2 regions of the Latilactobacillus sakei subsp. sakei DSM 20017 genome follow, and region 2 is predicted to be linked to the other one. Evidence: predicted binding sites of a transcription regulator. Region 2 holds the regulator's gene; the other holds the start of a gene.
The links. The regulator HrcA, encoded in region 2, represses chaperone genes, less so after heat shock. The targets are predictions, from matches to a motif close to TTAGCACTCNNNNNNNNNGAGTGCTAA.
Positions count from the first base shown of each region.

Region 1: the regulator HrcA is predicted to act here: its motif matches at 2,706-2,732, upstream of LEUCM_RS02530 (Hsp20/alpha crystallin family protein).

Region 1 is NZ_AP017929.1:510,865-518,602, forward strand. Features, by position in the region: gene LEUCM_RS02520 (ABC transporter permease) at 1-1,183, opposite strand, end outside; gene LEUCM_RS02525 (ABC transporter ATP-binding protein) at 1,176-2,072, opposite strand; gene LEUCM_RS02530 (Hsp20/alpha crystallin family protein) at 2,196-2,636, opposite strand; gene LEUCM_RS02535 (D-alanine--D-alanine ligase family protein) at 2,831-3,883, shown strand; gene LEUCM_RS02540 (helix-turn-helix domain-containing protein) at 3,990-4,187, opposite strand; gene LEUCM_RS02545 (helix-turn-helix domain-containing protein) at 4,357-4,602, shown strand; gene LEUCM_RS02550 (AI-2E family transporter) at 4,659-5,672, opposite strand; gene LEUCM_RS02555 (SAM-dependent methyltransferase) at 5,837-7,024, shown strand; gene LEUCM_RS02560 (P8 family protein) at 7,113-7,328, opposite strand; gene LEUCM_RS02565 (DUF6574 domain-containing protein) at 7,414-7,738, opposite strand, start outside.
Region 2 is NZ_AP017929.1:1,215,294-1,223,031, forward strand. Features, by position in the region: gene hemW (radical SAM family heme chaperone HemW) at 1-867, shown strand, start outside; gene LEUCM_RS06085 (CatB-related O-acetyltransferase) at 1,502-2,149, shown strand; gene hrcA (heat-inducible transcriptional repressor HrcA) at 2,330-3,388, shown strand; gene grpE (nucleotide exchange factor GrpE) at 3,404-3,997, shown strand; gene dnaK (molecular chaperone DnaK) at 4,034-5,875, shown strand; gene dnaJ (molecular chaperone DnaJ) at 5,993-7,144, shown strand; gene LEUCM_RS06110 (amino acid permease) at 7,205-7,738, opposite strand, start outside.

The DNA.
Region 1 (7,738 bases), 700 kb from region 2:
TGTCTGAATAGACCAAAATGTTCATACGATAGATAATCAGCGCCAAATAGGTGAGCCCCATCAATGTGATAATCGCTAAGCCAAGACCCAGCGCTGCTGCGGTCGCACTTAAATCGCCACTAGCAAAACGCACCGGTAACATGATTTGCGAAAAGAGCGGTACATAACTCAGGCCTTTTAAAAAGCCGATATCCGAGCGCGTCGTTAAGATAAACCCGCACATATAACTGATTGTACTGAGGATTAATAACGGTGAAATGGCTTGTTGCACCTGATCCATTCGCGAAACGACAGACCCTAGCATTGCTGCAATCACTGTGTAGAGTAAAACGCCGACAATTAGGAAACTAATCGCATACCAAACCGGTGGTGTCCAGAGGTTCGGTCCGACTTGCTTTAAAATCGCCGATAATGGTAATTGTTGTTTTAAGTAGTGATAACCCACCACTCCAATTAGGATGTAAAAGACAATCTGAGTTAAAACTAACGCTAATACAGCGGCAATTTTAGCGAAGAATTGAGTTGTCGCCGAGACACTTGAGAGAATGATTTCCATAATACGCGAGCCTTTTTCAGTCGCAATTTCCTGTGCGATAATCCCCGCGTAATTAACGATGAAGACAAACATTAAGACTGTAATCGCTAATGAAATGCCTTCTCCCACTTGTTTTTGATTAGATTGATCAATTTTTTGTTGCCCAGCTTCAAACTGAACGGTCACGGCTTTGATCGTCATCGGTGTCGTTAACTTTTGAATTTGGTCCGCCGGGACGTTAGCTTGCCGCGCAAGGGTCACAATATTCATTTCATTCAACTGATTTTGAATGCCACTCGGATCAAAATCACGACTATCTTTCCGTTCAAAATATTGGCTATTGCCTTGCTGAATGATTAAATAACCATCAATTTTTTCTTGTTTCAACGCTTGAGCTGCTTGCGGTTGCGTCTTAATTTGCGTATCGATGACGTAATCTTGCCCTCTCATTTGTTGCAAGGCTGCTTGTTCAGCTGGTTGTTGACTGAGAACCGCAATCTTAGCTGGTTCGGTGGATTGGTCCATCAATTTGCCAATCCCTAGGACGACCCCTAATAGAATAATTGGCATAATAATCATGATGATATAGGCCGGACTTTTGATATTTTTAAAGAAAACCTGTTTAAAAATAATCTTAAATTTAGTCATGTTGCTCACCCACTTTCAATCTAAATATTTCGTCTAGACTAGGCGCTTGTTGACTAAATTCTGGAATATAACCGGCTTGCGTCGTGCGTTCGAAAATCTCTTTGCCAACCGCTTCGTCAGCTAGCGTCAATTCAAACTGGTGACCGTGGCGTGTTACACGTGAAACACCTTCAATTTGTTCCAATTCAGATTGCGTTAACGGTGATTCTAAGAAGAGTTTCGTGCGGCCAAACTGTGCTCGTACTTCATCGACACTTCCGGATAACACGACTTGCCCATTGCGCAACATGACAATCCGGTCACTAATCTTGGCAACATTCGTCATATCATGACTCGAAAAAATAATTGCCGAGCCTTGCGACTTCAACCATAAAATACCATCTTCTAATAAACCAGCATTCACAGGATCCAACCCACTGAATGGTTCATCCAAAATAATGAGCGCTGGTTTATGAATTAAGGTCGCAATCAGTTGCACCTTTTGTTGATTGCCCTTGGATAAATCCTTAATCTTATCAGTACGTTGGCCCTTAACAGCAAACCGTGCTAACCACTCGTCAATTTGTGGTTTAATTTCCGCCGCGGTCCGCCCGCGTAACTGCGCAAAATATAAAATTTGTTGTTCAACGGTCATCTTAGGATAGAGGCCCCGTTCTTCTGGCAGGTAACCTAATTGATCGTAGTCACGACTGGTAAATGCATGCCCTTGCCACAAAATCGTCCCGCTATCCGGTGTTAAAAAATTCAATATCATTCTAAAAGTGGTCGTCTTACCAGCACCATTTTGCCCAATGAGCCCCAATATTTCGCCAGGTTGAACGGTAAATGATACATCATCAACAGCTTTCATCGCCCCAAAACTTTTTTCAAGATGCGTTAACGTTAGCATATTACTGCCTCCTCAACATTTATTAACCACTTTAACTATACAATATCCCTTACGAAAACGCATTATTATTATTTACCATAAAAAAAGAGTCACCAACAAAAATCGGCGACTCCTAAATAATCATTATTGAATTTCAATTTGGCTTGTTGATTGTGTATCTTCAGCCATTTTTGGTAAGACTAATTGCAAAACGCCGTCCTCATATTTCGCGCTAATTCCTTGGCGATCAACTTCTGGTAAATAATATTGACGACTGAAGCGACCATAGTGACGTTCACTTTGAATCAAGTTTCCTTCTGAGTCGCTGTGATCGTTAAAACTATCCCGTTTTGCACTAATCTTTAACGTGTTGTTTTGATAATCGACGTGGATGTCTTGCTTGTTGAGCCCAGGTAAATCAACCGTTAATTGATAATCCTTGTCAGTCTCCTTCACGTCTGTTTTCAACAAGTTGTCAGTTTCAGGCGACATTGCAAAGAATTGTTTGCCGAAATTCTTGAAAAAGTCATCACCTACTAAACTGTCTAACCAATCTTGACGACGATCCATTAATTCGTTTGCCATCTCTAAAACTTCCTTTCTTTATCTTAATTACAATTCTATTTTAACGCGTTAGTCGTCTAATGCAAGTAATTAGCACTCTTTTATCGCGAGTGCTAACGCAAAATAGTTAACCGCCCTAATTTAGCATTTTAATTCCCGCCTTAAGCGTTTTATGCTATACTTAAGGTTCCAAAAATACTCGGAGGTAGATTCATATGAAAATTGTTGTCTTAGCGGGCGGTCGTAGTACTGAACGTAACGTTTCACTAACGTCCGGACACAAGATTACCCATGCACTACAAACAAAAGGCCATGATGTTGCCTTTGTCGATCTTTTTTTAGGGAATGAATTGAAAGATGGTGCCACAATTGACTCTCTTTATTCATCTGATCCCGTTGAAAAAGATTATGACATTGATGATGAAGTTTTAACAGATGACGACATCAATAAACTTCGCGAAGATGGTTCAACACAACTATTTGGTCCGAATATCTTAGAAATTTGTAAAACTGCTGATATCGTATTCCTCGCACTACATGGTGGCGATGGCGAAAACGGTAAAGTTCAAGCGGTTCTCGATGTCTTTGAAATTCCTTATACTGGTAGTGACACATTAGCTGCTGGTATTACTATGAGCAAAAAAGTTTCTAAAGAAATCTTACTCTTCAACAACATTCCAACAGCACGTTTTGTCGCTGCTTATCGTCATCAACCAATGCCAGAAATGCCATTTGAATACCCTGTTGTGGTTAAACCAAGTAATGGTGGTTCAAGTGTTGGGACACATATCGTCCACAACGAAGCTGAATTAAAACCAGCTGTCGAAGATGCTTTGCGTTTTGATAACGAAGCCTTGATCGAAGAATTCATCAAGGGTCGCGAATTCTCACTGGGTGTCATTAACGAACAACCATTACCAGCCATTGAAATTGAAGTCAATGACGGTTGGTATGACTTTGAACACAAATTCGTAACAGGTAACACGACGAAATTCGTCACACCACCTAACAACTTACCAGATAATGTTCACGAAGCCATGAAACAAATGGCGCTTGATGCCATGCACGCGCTTGGTTTAACCAACTACGCCCGCATCGATTTCTTCTGGAGTCCTGAAACTGGCTTATACGTCATCGAAGGCAATACATTACCTGGTATGACACCATTATCATTAATTCCTCAAGAAGCAGAAGTTCTTGGTATTAGCTACCCTGATTTATGCGAAATGATTGTGAATGGTAAATTAGCTTTACTTAATGAAAAATAATAAGTTTCTAAAAAAAAACGATAAGCCTGAGGGCTTATCGTTTTTTTATTATTAAATACTAGTGGTACCCCCGCTTAATCCTAATCTAATTATTCCTCTTTAGGAACTAAGATTCAAAGAAGATTAGAATCGGCACATCTAGCTGATCGTGTAGCAACTGAATTTCCTTGACGGTAAACGGAATTTTACCGTGAATCTTACGGTTAGCAGTTGTTAGCGTTTTATTTAAAACATCAGCAACTTCCTGCTGCTTGATGTCACGACCCTTTAAATATCCTGATAGCACGAAAAGTTTTCCTGCCAAATTTGGCACCCCCAAATGAATATTCTCAAACTTTGCTCCACATTAGGAATATTACGTCATCTAGATAAACTTGTCAATTAACGATTTTGTACGAAAGTGTTAACTTTTTAGCGTATTTTGTCATATACTTAGTACTATAGTTTTTATTGCGAGTAAGAAGGTGAATTTAATGTTTGGACAACTATTACATGATAAGCGGGTTTCACGGAATCTTACGATGCGGCAGCTAGCCGATTTATTAACGCAAAAATACAATATTAAGGTCAGTAGCTCCATGATTTTCCGCTGGGAAAAAGGCGCTGCCCCTTCATTAAAAGCGTTGTTCATCATCGCGACTGAATTACAAGTTGATCTCAATCAACTCGCTGTCATCATTGCCGACAGTAACTTAACCCGCCCCGAATCTCTTTCATAAATCAGTAGTACACTAAACTAATCAAAAAGGACTCGGCTAAATGCCGGGTCCTTTTTTTATTTCGTTTTAATTGTTTTAACCCCTAAGACGTCCAAGAAGAACGTGAAAATTGGTAACCCAACAATCAAGCCCCACGTGCCTAAGAAACGTTCAGCGACAAAGAGAACGACAAAGGTGAAGAAAATTGGTAGTTGTGTCTTGCTCGACATAAAGCGCGGATTCAAGACATAAGCTTCTAGCGCGTGAATGACGGTAATCATCACCAGAATATAAATCACATACTGCACACCACCCACTGAAAAAGCGATGATACATAGTGGAATACATGACAGAATCACACCCGCCACTGGGACCATTGATAATAAGAAAATCATAATTGCCAAACTCGGAATATTAGGCATCTTCATCACCGTCAATGTGATCGTTGTGAGGACCGTATTAACGACCGCGATAAAGATTTGCGCTTCAATCACAACACCAAAAGTGTTCACGAATTTTTTAGCAAAGTAAGCAATATCTCGGAAAAGCCAACCGTAGGTACTCTTTAAGAAGAGCCCACCAAATTGTGGTAACTTATCCAGTTCAATCGTATAAAAGAAACTGAGGATAAACGACAAGACAATCGTCACGCCCATCGTACCAATCCCGGTAATATAGTTAACCAAGGTTGAAACACCATGCTTTAACTGGTCGGTCAAATTAAACTGTTTCATGTATTGGCTGATCAGTTGCATGAATTTATTGGCATCAAAGGATGGACTCTGGTAAAAATTATAAACACTTTCACCTAATTTAATCGTTTGTTTAGCGATTTGTGGCACATAAATGGTTACCCCGAGATAGACCAATAAAATCACTAAAATGTAGAGTGGTACAACCACCGCGGCTGGTGGTATCCGAACATAACGCTGCACGTGGCGCACCAATTGGGTAACTAAAAAAGTAAAGATGAACGTCAACAAGATGATATTCATCATTGAACGAACCGCAAAAATAACACCAATCATCCCCATTAGAACTACTAGGCGCCGTAATTGTTCGTTCGCTACAAATCGTTGGTATAAAGTCACACGTTTTCCTCCCTAATCTAAAACATATCATCATTTTACAACACTTCGCGTTAATTGAATAATGAAAAATCTAACCTTACATAAGTGTTATGACTTACATAATTTTTAAAATAAACGTATACTAGTTTGGTATTAAAAATTTTTTCCTAGAAAGGATTTTCGGAATGTTAGAAAAAACTTTTTATAAGAAACTACTACAACACTCTTTTGATTTTCCAGTCGCCGTCCACTTTTGGGATGGTAGTACTGACGTCTACGGAACCGGAGAGCCTGAAATAGCAATTACTTTTAAAAAACTCATCCCCATCAAATCACTAACCAGCAACGCCTCATTAGCCTTAGGGGAAGCCTATATGGCAGGCGATATTGAGGTGACAGGCAAAGGTGACGCACCACTTCAAAAACTACTGACAGCCGCTTATAACAGCTCAGAGAGTTTTATGCGCAGTCACAGTTACATTCACTTTTTACCTAAACAATCACACTCAGAAAAAGCTAGCAAAAAGGATATCCAAAGTCACTACGACTTAGGAAATGATTTCTACCAACTTTGGCTAGATAAAACCATGACTTATTCTTGTGCTTATTTCGAACAACCAACAGATGATTTAGAAACTGCTCAAATCAACAAAGTGCACCATATTCTACAAAAACTCAATCCACAACCTAATCGGACATTGCTCGATATCGGCTGTGGCTGGGGCACATTGATGTTAACCGCCGCTAAGGAATATCACTTAAAAGTTGTCGGCATTACTTTAAGCCAAGAACAATATAATTTTGTTCAACAACGAATTGACGAAGAAGGCCTCAGTGACGTTGCGTCCGTTGAACTTGTCGATTATCGTGAATTAAAACACGCCCCATTTGATTACATTACAAGTGTCGGCATGTTCGAACATGTTGGTCAAGAAAACTTGGCTGAATACTTCAAAGATGTTGCGGATTACTTAACAGACGATGGCGTGGCCCTTATTCACGGCATTACGCGTCAACAAGGCGGCGCCAAGAACGCCTGGATCAACAAGTATATCTTCCCAGGTGGCTATGTGCCAGGCTTGGTTGAAAATACGCAACACATTGTCGATGCCGGTTTACAAATCGCTGACATGGAACCTTTACGTCGGCACTATCAAAAGACGTTGGAAATTTGGGATGCCAATTTCAACGCACACCGTGATGAAATCCAACAACAAACGAGTCTTGAATTCGTTAGAATGTGGGATCTCTATCTCCAAGCTTGTGCCTCATCTTTTGAATCTGGTAATATCGATGTTATTCAATACCTCGTTTCTAAAGGCGCTAGCGCCCGTGATTTACCAATGACACGTGCTTATATGTATAACGTCTAAAATAAAAGTGTGTGCTATCACACATTTTATCCAATCAAAAAGTCGCTATGAACAATTGCTTGTTCACGGCGACTTTTTTTGTCTTCAGTTATTTTTTTAAAAGTGCTTCAGCTTTAGTCCGTACTTCTGAATCGCTCATGCTGAGGTAAGGTTTCATTGCGGCAACTGTTTGATCCGTATTGTGACCATTTGATTCCATGTAGTGGTCCCATAATGCTTCTCTCACGATTGTTGCATCGTCGCTCCAGTCAAATGCCTCTGACATCTTCATATCTAAAACCAATGTTGCTGTACCTACTGCCATTGCAAAAGCCTCCTAAATATTTCTTATTACACTTTCTATATTAGTCCCTTTTTCAAAAAGTGTACCAAAATACGCACTTTTATTTTTAAAAGAGGTTCGCAAGGCCCATCATAACGACCTGACTGCTCATCACAAGCAATAGCAAGTGAACAATAATTTCAAATAGGATGACCGTGTAAAATTGATCGAAGCCCGCCATTGGTTGACGGATTAGACTGACGACAATTGCCATATTCACCCAGAGATAACTCAACACCAGTAAGATGACAACTAACCACAGCGCCATCAAGCCAGCCATAAAAGTAACCAACAAGGCCGCCATCGTTAGCAATAAGACGAAGCTCCCGTAAGCACTGATTTCAGTTAAATAGCGGTCAAAACGCAAATTTTTTTGTTTTAAAAGATACCGT
Region 2 (7,738 bases):
GAAGCCAACCCCAATGATTTACAAGATACCGCTAAATTACAGGTACTAAAGGATAACGGCGTCAATCGCTTGAGTATTGGTGTGCAGTCTTTTAATGATGACATTCTGAAGAAGATTGGCCGGATTCATCGTAGTGCTGACGTTTATCGGGCCATTGCTAATGCGCGTCAAGTGGGTTTTGAAAATATCAGTATTGATTTGATTTTCCGACTACCGCAACAAAGTGAAGCAGATTTTATGGATAGTTTGAAACAGGCAATCGATCTTGACTTGCCGCATTATTCAACTTATTCATTAATTTTAGAGAAGAAGACTATTTTCTATAATTTGATGCGTCAGGGTAAGTTACGCTTACCATCGCAAGATGTTGAAGCACACATGTACCAAAATGCGATTGATAGTTTCCAACAAGCTGGTTTAGAACAATACGAAATTAGTAATTTTGCCAAACCAGGCTACCAGTCTGCACATAACTTAACCTATTGGCGGAATGAAAAGTATTTCGGCTTTGGGGCCGGTGCTTATGGCTATTTAGGCAAGGACCGCTACCACAATTTTGGGCCAATCCAACAATATTTAGAACCACTACAAGCGCATAAAGTGCCAGTGATTGAACGCCACGTGCTTCCCTTGACCGAACAAATGGAAGAAGAACTCTTCTTAGGGCTTCGGACAATGCAAGGTGTCTCAATCAAGCACTTTGAAGAAAAATTCAGATACCCACTACAGAATATCTACGGCGAAACAGTCGCCAATCAGATTGAAAAAGGGTACCTAAAACAAGAAGGCGACTGGCTAAGACTAACTGAATCAGGAAAGTTCCTAGGCAACGAAGTCTTCCAGGAATTCTTGTTAGACAGCTACTAAGTGCGTTCAAACCGGTTATATTCCGAGCACTAGCATAACAAGGCGAATGATTGCTGGAAGTAATTGTTTGACTTGTGACGCTAGGCACAGGAATATGGTTTGAAAAGTACGTTAAAGAAAAGAAATGCGTCATCAACGGGTTACTTCTGAGCATTTACATAACTTGGCGAATTGACGATGTAATCGTCAGTTTGACAAGTGTTGTAAAGCGCAGAAAGTTGTTGATGAAAGCACGTTAAAGAAAGAAGTGCGTTCAAGCTTGGTCAACTTTTGAGCATTAGCACAGTGGGGCGAATAAACGACGCAGTCGATTATTTGACGCACGAAGCTAAGCGCAGAAAGTTAGCTTGAAAAGCACGTTAAAGAAAGAAGTGCGTCATCAACGGGTTACTTCTGAGCATTTACATAACTTGGCGAATTGACGATGTAATCGTCAGTTTGACAAGTGTTGTAAAGCGCAGAAAGTTGTTGATGAAAGCACGTTAAAAAGAAGTGCGTTCAAACCGGTTATATTTCGAGCAAATAGGATGGTGATCATTTTTGGTTAGACACCTTTTACAATTACGGGCCGTTTCACAAGCAGTCGCTTCTAAGTTAAGCAGATAACAAAAACTTAGAAGCGAGGTTTTATGAAATGGACAAGAATACTTATCAACATTGGTCAGAAACAAAATATTTAAAGGATTTGGTGACAAACCCATTAATTGAAGTCGGCGATTATTCTTACTTTTCGGGGTATTATGATCACCAGAATTTTGAGGACGGCTGTGTGCGATATCATTGGGGCGATGATGCCTCACGCGCCTTATTTAATCCACAGACTGAATTTGGTTGGCAATTGGACCGCCTAATTATTGGCCGTTACGTTTGCATTGCCAGTGGCGTTGTTATTTTGATGGGCGGTAATCATAATCATCATAGTGATTGGATTAGTGCCTATCCGTTCCCAGAACAAATTGCGGCCTCTTATGAGCCTAAGGGCGATACAATCATTGAAGACGGTGCGTGGCTTGGGATGCGTGCGTTAATTATGCCTGGCGTTCATATTGGGCAGGGTGCGATTATCGCTGCCGGTGCGGTGGTGGTTAAGGATGTGCCAGCGTACGCTGTCGTCGGTGGTAATCCAGCACGGGTTTTAAAGTCACGGTTTACACCAGCTGACATTGAAACCCTGCAAGCAATTGATTGGTACCACTGGCCAATTGAAAAAGTCCAAGCAGCCCAATCAATATTAGCGAGTCATTCAGTCGCTGATTTACAACAATTTCACGAGAATTATTGATAGCAATCTTTGAAAAGGTCACACTCATCATTTGGGTGTGGCCTTTTATCAGTCTTTGGTCCCATTTTCATTAAATCCGTGAAAATTACAGTTCAATTCTTGACTTTATTTGACGTTCTTGCTATATTAATACTTGTAATTAGCACTCGTAATAATCAAGTGCTAAAAAGAGGTGATAACATGCTGACCGAAAGACAATTAATGATTTTGAAAGAAATTATTCGTCTTTTTACCGAGAGTGGTCAGCCGGTGGGTTCTAAGAAGCTAATGTCTGAATTACCAATGCACGTTAGTTCCGCGACAATCCGAAATGATATGGCTGATCTTGAGAATGTCGGTTTAATAGAGAAGACGCATTCGTCTTCTGGACGGGTTCCTTCTATGAAGGGCTATCGTTACTATTTAGATCATCTCATTCAGCCCGCTGTCTTAAATCCAATGGATGTTGCGACTGTGCAACAATCATTTGGACGCCATTATCATAAGATTGACGAGATTGTTTCACAATCTGCCAATATTCTTTCAAACCTAACGAGCTATACAGCGATTACGTTAGGACCGGAGATGGCAGAGATTCGGTTGACAGGTTTCCGACTTGTGCCACTTGGTAATCACCAGGTAATGGCGATTATCGTGACAAGTGCCGGAACGGTTGATAATCAGGTTTTCACAATTCCAAATGCGATTTCAGGTGATGAACTTGAAAAAGCGATTCGAGTCGTGAATGATCATCTAATCGGATTACCGTTGACCGTTGTCAGTCAGAAGTTGAAAACAGAAGTGCCTGCGTTATTAATGCAATACATGGGCTCACCGGGCGGCTTTTTAAACATCTTCGATGATGTCTTAAAACAAGCCTCACAGGAACGTTTATATGTGGGGGGCCAATCGAACTTGTTAAACTTCTCAGAATTGACGGATGTGTCACAGTTGAAGTCAATCTACAACATCATTAATCAATCGGACGATCTAGCCAAGTTGCTAGAGTTATCACCGGGTGAGGCCAATAGCCAAGTTCAGGTTCGTTTGGGCGATGAAATGACCAATGATTTATTGAAGAATTACAGTTTAATGACTGTTAATTATGATGTTGGTGAACACGGCCAAGGATTGATTGCTTTATTAGGTCCCACTAGCATGCCATATTCGCGCATGATCGGATTACTCGATTTATTCCGCGAAGAACTAGCGAAGAAACTAATTGATTATTATGCAGATTTTGATGATAATCAATCTTAAAAGGAGCGTGTTTGTTTGACAAAGCAAGAAAAGGCTGAAAAACAAGAAAAGCCAACTGAAGAAACTGTAGAAGAAACGCCTAAAAAAGAAACACCATTTGAACCAGTTATGGAAGCTGATGAAGTTGAAGAAACAACTGAAGCACAAGCACCTGTTGAAGAAGCAGATGATAAATTAGCTGAACTTCAAAAGAAATATGACGCTATGGAAGATAGTTTCTTACGGTCACAAGCTGAAATTAAGAACATCCAAATGCGCAATCAAAAAGAACAAGCTAACTTGTTAAAATATGATGGCCAATCATTAGCTAAGGATGTCTTACCCGTTTTAGATAATCTAGAACGCGCATTGGCAGCTGAAGCAACTGATGAAAGTCTTAAAAAGGGTGTTCAAATGACATATGATCATATGAAACATGCTTTAGAAGACCATGGTGTTAAAGAAATTGAGGCGCAAGGTCAAGCCTTTGATCCGACCATTCACCAAGCCGTTCAAACGGTTGCGGTTGATGGTGATCAAAAAGCTGACACCGTGGTTCAAGTCTTCCAAAAAGGCTATTATTTGAAGGACCGCGTTTTACGACCAGCAATGGTTGTAGTTGCACAATAATAAAATTTAAAAAATTAAAAAAAGAGGGTATTTTCAATGAGTAAAGTAATCGGTATTGATTTAGGAACAACAAACTCAGCTGTTGCCGTATTAGAAGGCGGACAACCCAAAATTATTACAAATCCAGAAGGCGCTCGTACAACACCATCTGTTGTATCATTCAAAAATGGTGAAATCCAAGTTGGTGAAGTTGCTAAACGTCAAGCAATCACTAACCCAGATACAATCGCATCAATCAAACGTCACATTGGCGAAGCAGGTTACAAAGTAACTGTTGGCGACAAATCATACACACCACAAGAAGTTTCAGCAATGATTTTACAATACATCAAGAAATTCGCTGAAGATTATCTTGGTGAAGAAGTCACAGAAGCTGTTATCACAGTACCTGCTTACTTCAACGATTCACAACGTCAAGCTACTAAAGATGCTGGTAAGATTGCCGGTTTAGATGTTAAACGGATTATCAACGAACCAACAGCTTCAGCTTTAGCTTACGGTTTGGACAAGACAGAAACAGACGAAAAAGTCTTAGTTTATGACCTTGGTGGTGGTACTTTTGACGTTTCTGTTCTTGAATTAGGCGATGGTGTCTTCCAAGTATTATCAACAAATGGTGATACACGTTTAGGTGGGGACGATTTTGATGAAGCTATCATGAACTGGTTAGTTGAAAACTTCAAATCAGACAATGGTATCGACTTATCAAAAGACAAGATGGCTATGCAACGTCTAAAGGATGCTGCTGAAAAAGCTAAGAAAGATTTATCAGGTGTATCAAGCACACAAATCAGCTTGCCATTTATCTCAGCTGGCGAAAATGGTCCTTTACATTTAGAAATGACATTATCACGGACTGAATTCGATCGTTTAACATCAGACTTAGTTGATCGTACAAAAGCACCAGTTATGAATGCTTTGAAAGATGCTGGCTTAGATGCAAACGAAATCGACAAAGTCATCTTAAACGGTGGTTCAACACGGATTCCTGCTGTTCAAGAAGCTGTTAAGAACTGGACAGGCAAAGAACCTGATCACTCAATTAACCCTGACGAAGCTGTTGCACTTGGTGCTGCTGTTCAAGGTGGCGTTATCTCAGGTGACGTTAAAGACGTTGTTTTACTTGATGTTACACCATTATCATTAGGGATTGAAACAATGGGCGGTGTCTTCACGAAGTTAATCGACCGGAATACAACCATTCCTACAAGCAAGGCCCAAACATTCTCAACTGCTGCTGACAACCAACCTGTCGTAGACATCCATGTCTTACAAGGTGAACGTCCAATGGCTGCTGACAACAAGACTTTAGGTCGTTTCCAATTAACAGATATTCCTGCTGCACCTCGTGGTGTGCCACAAATCGAAGTTAAATTTGATATTGATAAGAACGGTATTGTTAACGTTTCTGCTAAGGATCTTGGCACAAACAAAGAACAAAAAATCACTATCAAGAGTAACTCTGGTTTATCAGACGAAGAAATCGATCGTATGATGAAAGAAGCACAAGAAAACGAAGAAGCAGATACAAAACGTAAAGAAGAAGTTGATTTGAAGAACGATGTTGATCAATTAATCTTCCAAACAGATAAGACTTTGAAAGAACTTGAAGGTAAAGTTTCTGACGAAGAATTACAAAAAGCAAAAGATGCTAAAGAAGAATTAGTTAAAGCACAACAAGAAAACAACCTTGAAGACATGAAGACAAAACGCGATGCGTTAAGTGAAATTGTTCAAGAATTGACAGTTAAGTTATATCAACAAGCCCAAGAAGCACAACAAGCTGCTGGTGGTGCTGAAGGTAACGCAACTGATGCTAAGACTGATGACGGTACTGTTGACGGCGACTTCGAAGAAGTTAAAGACGACAAAGAATAAGAACGTTAAAAAAAGCCAAACCTAGTATGGTCTAGGGCTTTGGCTTTTTTAATCAATCAGTTATGCTATTCTTGTTAGGGTAGATTTAACCCGTAAGTAAATGAATGGAGGCCCACAATGGCTGAAAAAAGAGATTATTACGACGTCTTAGGTGTCGGACGCGACGCTTCTGACGATGAGATTAAAAAAGCCTATCGTAAACTTTCTAAAAAATATCATCCAGATATCAATAAAGCACCTGATGCAGAAGCAAAATTTAAAGAAGTAACTGAAGCATACGAAGCATTAAGCGATCCTCAAAAGCGAGCAGCCTATGATCAATATGGTCATGCGGGCATGAATGGCGGTTTTGGTGGCGGCGCTGGTGCTGGTCAAGGCTTTGGTGGCTTTGGCGGTGGTGCAGAAGGTTTCGGCGGATTTGACGATATCTTCAGTTCATTCTTCGGTGGCGGGGCTCGTCAACAACCTAATGGCCCACGTCAAGGTTCTGATTTACAATATCGAATGGACTTGAAGTTTGAAGAAGCTGTCTTTGGTAAGGAAACGAAGATTTCTTACAGCCGTGAAGCCGAATGTCATACTTGTCACGGCTCAGGTGCTAAGCCTGGCACAAGTGCTGAAACGTGTCATAAATGTCACGGTGCTGGTCAAATCCAAGTGGAACGTCAAACACCACTTGGCCGTATGATGTCACGCGAAACATGTGATGTCTGTGGTGGGACTGGTAAGGAAATTAAGTCAAAATGTGATACTTGTCATGGGACAGGTCGCGAAGAAGAACGTCATACCGTTAAGGTGAAAGTCCCTGCCGGTGTTGAAGATGGCCAACAAATGCGTCTTCAAGGTCAAGGTGAAGCCGGTTCAAATGGTGGCCCTTATGGGGACCTATTTATCGTCTTCCGCGTTGCACCTAGTGATGAGTTCGAACGTGATGGTGCTCAGATTTTTGTTGAAGTACCAATTTCATTCGTCCAAGCCGCTTTAGGGGACGAAATCGAAGTTAACACGGTCCATGGTCCAGTTAAGTTGAAGATTCCTGCTGGTACACAAACGAACACTGTTTTCCGTCTACGTGGTAAGGGTGCGCCTAAACTTCACGGAACAGGCAATGGTGATCAAAAAGTGACAGTCAACGTGGTAACACCAAAGTCCTTAAACAGCAAACAACGTGATGCCTTAAAAGCATTTGCGGTGGCTAGTGGTGACTCAGTTAACCCACAAGACAACAACTTGTTCGACAAGATTTTGAATAAAAAACATAAAAAATAAAAGTACATTAAAAAAGCCGTCTACTAATTAGTTTCTTAGTAGACGGCTTTTTTTAATACCTTACATTCTTTGTTGACTATGGTGATAGCTATAACTAAAGTAAATCACCAATCCGATAACGAGCCAAATGACAAAGACAATCCAAGTTGTCATTTGCAGTTGCGTCATTAAGAGGACGCAGAGGATGCATGAGAGGATTGGCACGATAGGATAGAGCGGTACTTTGAAGCCTTGAGGCAACTCATTGTAGTTTGGAATTCTTCTTAAGAAAATCACACCTAATGAGACAGTTGCAAAGGCAAAGAGGGTGCCGATGTTAACCAATTCGGCAATTTTATCAAGCGGTACGAGGGCAGCCACGATACTGGTAACGACTGCAAAAATCCAAGTATTGGCAACTGGCACGTGTGTCTTAGGGTTAATCTTGGCAAAGACGGCCGGTAATAAACCATCACGACTCATTGCGAAGATTAAACGCGTTCCACCGTAAGTCATCACGAGTAAAACGGTTGTCATCCCCGCGACGGCACCTAATGAGATAATACCGGCCACCCAGTTTTGGTGCATCAATTGTAATGCGAAAGCCACAGGATC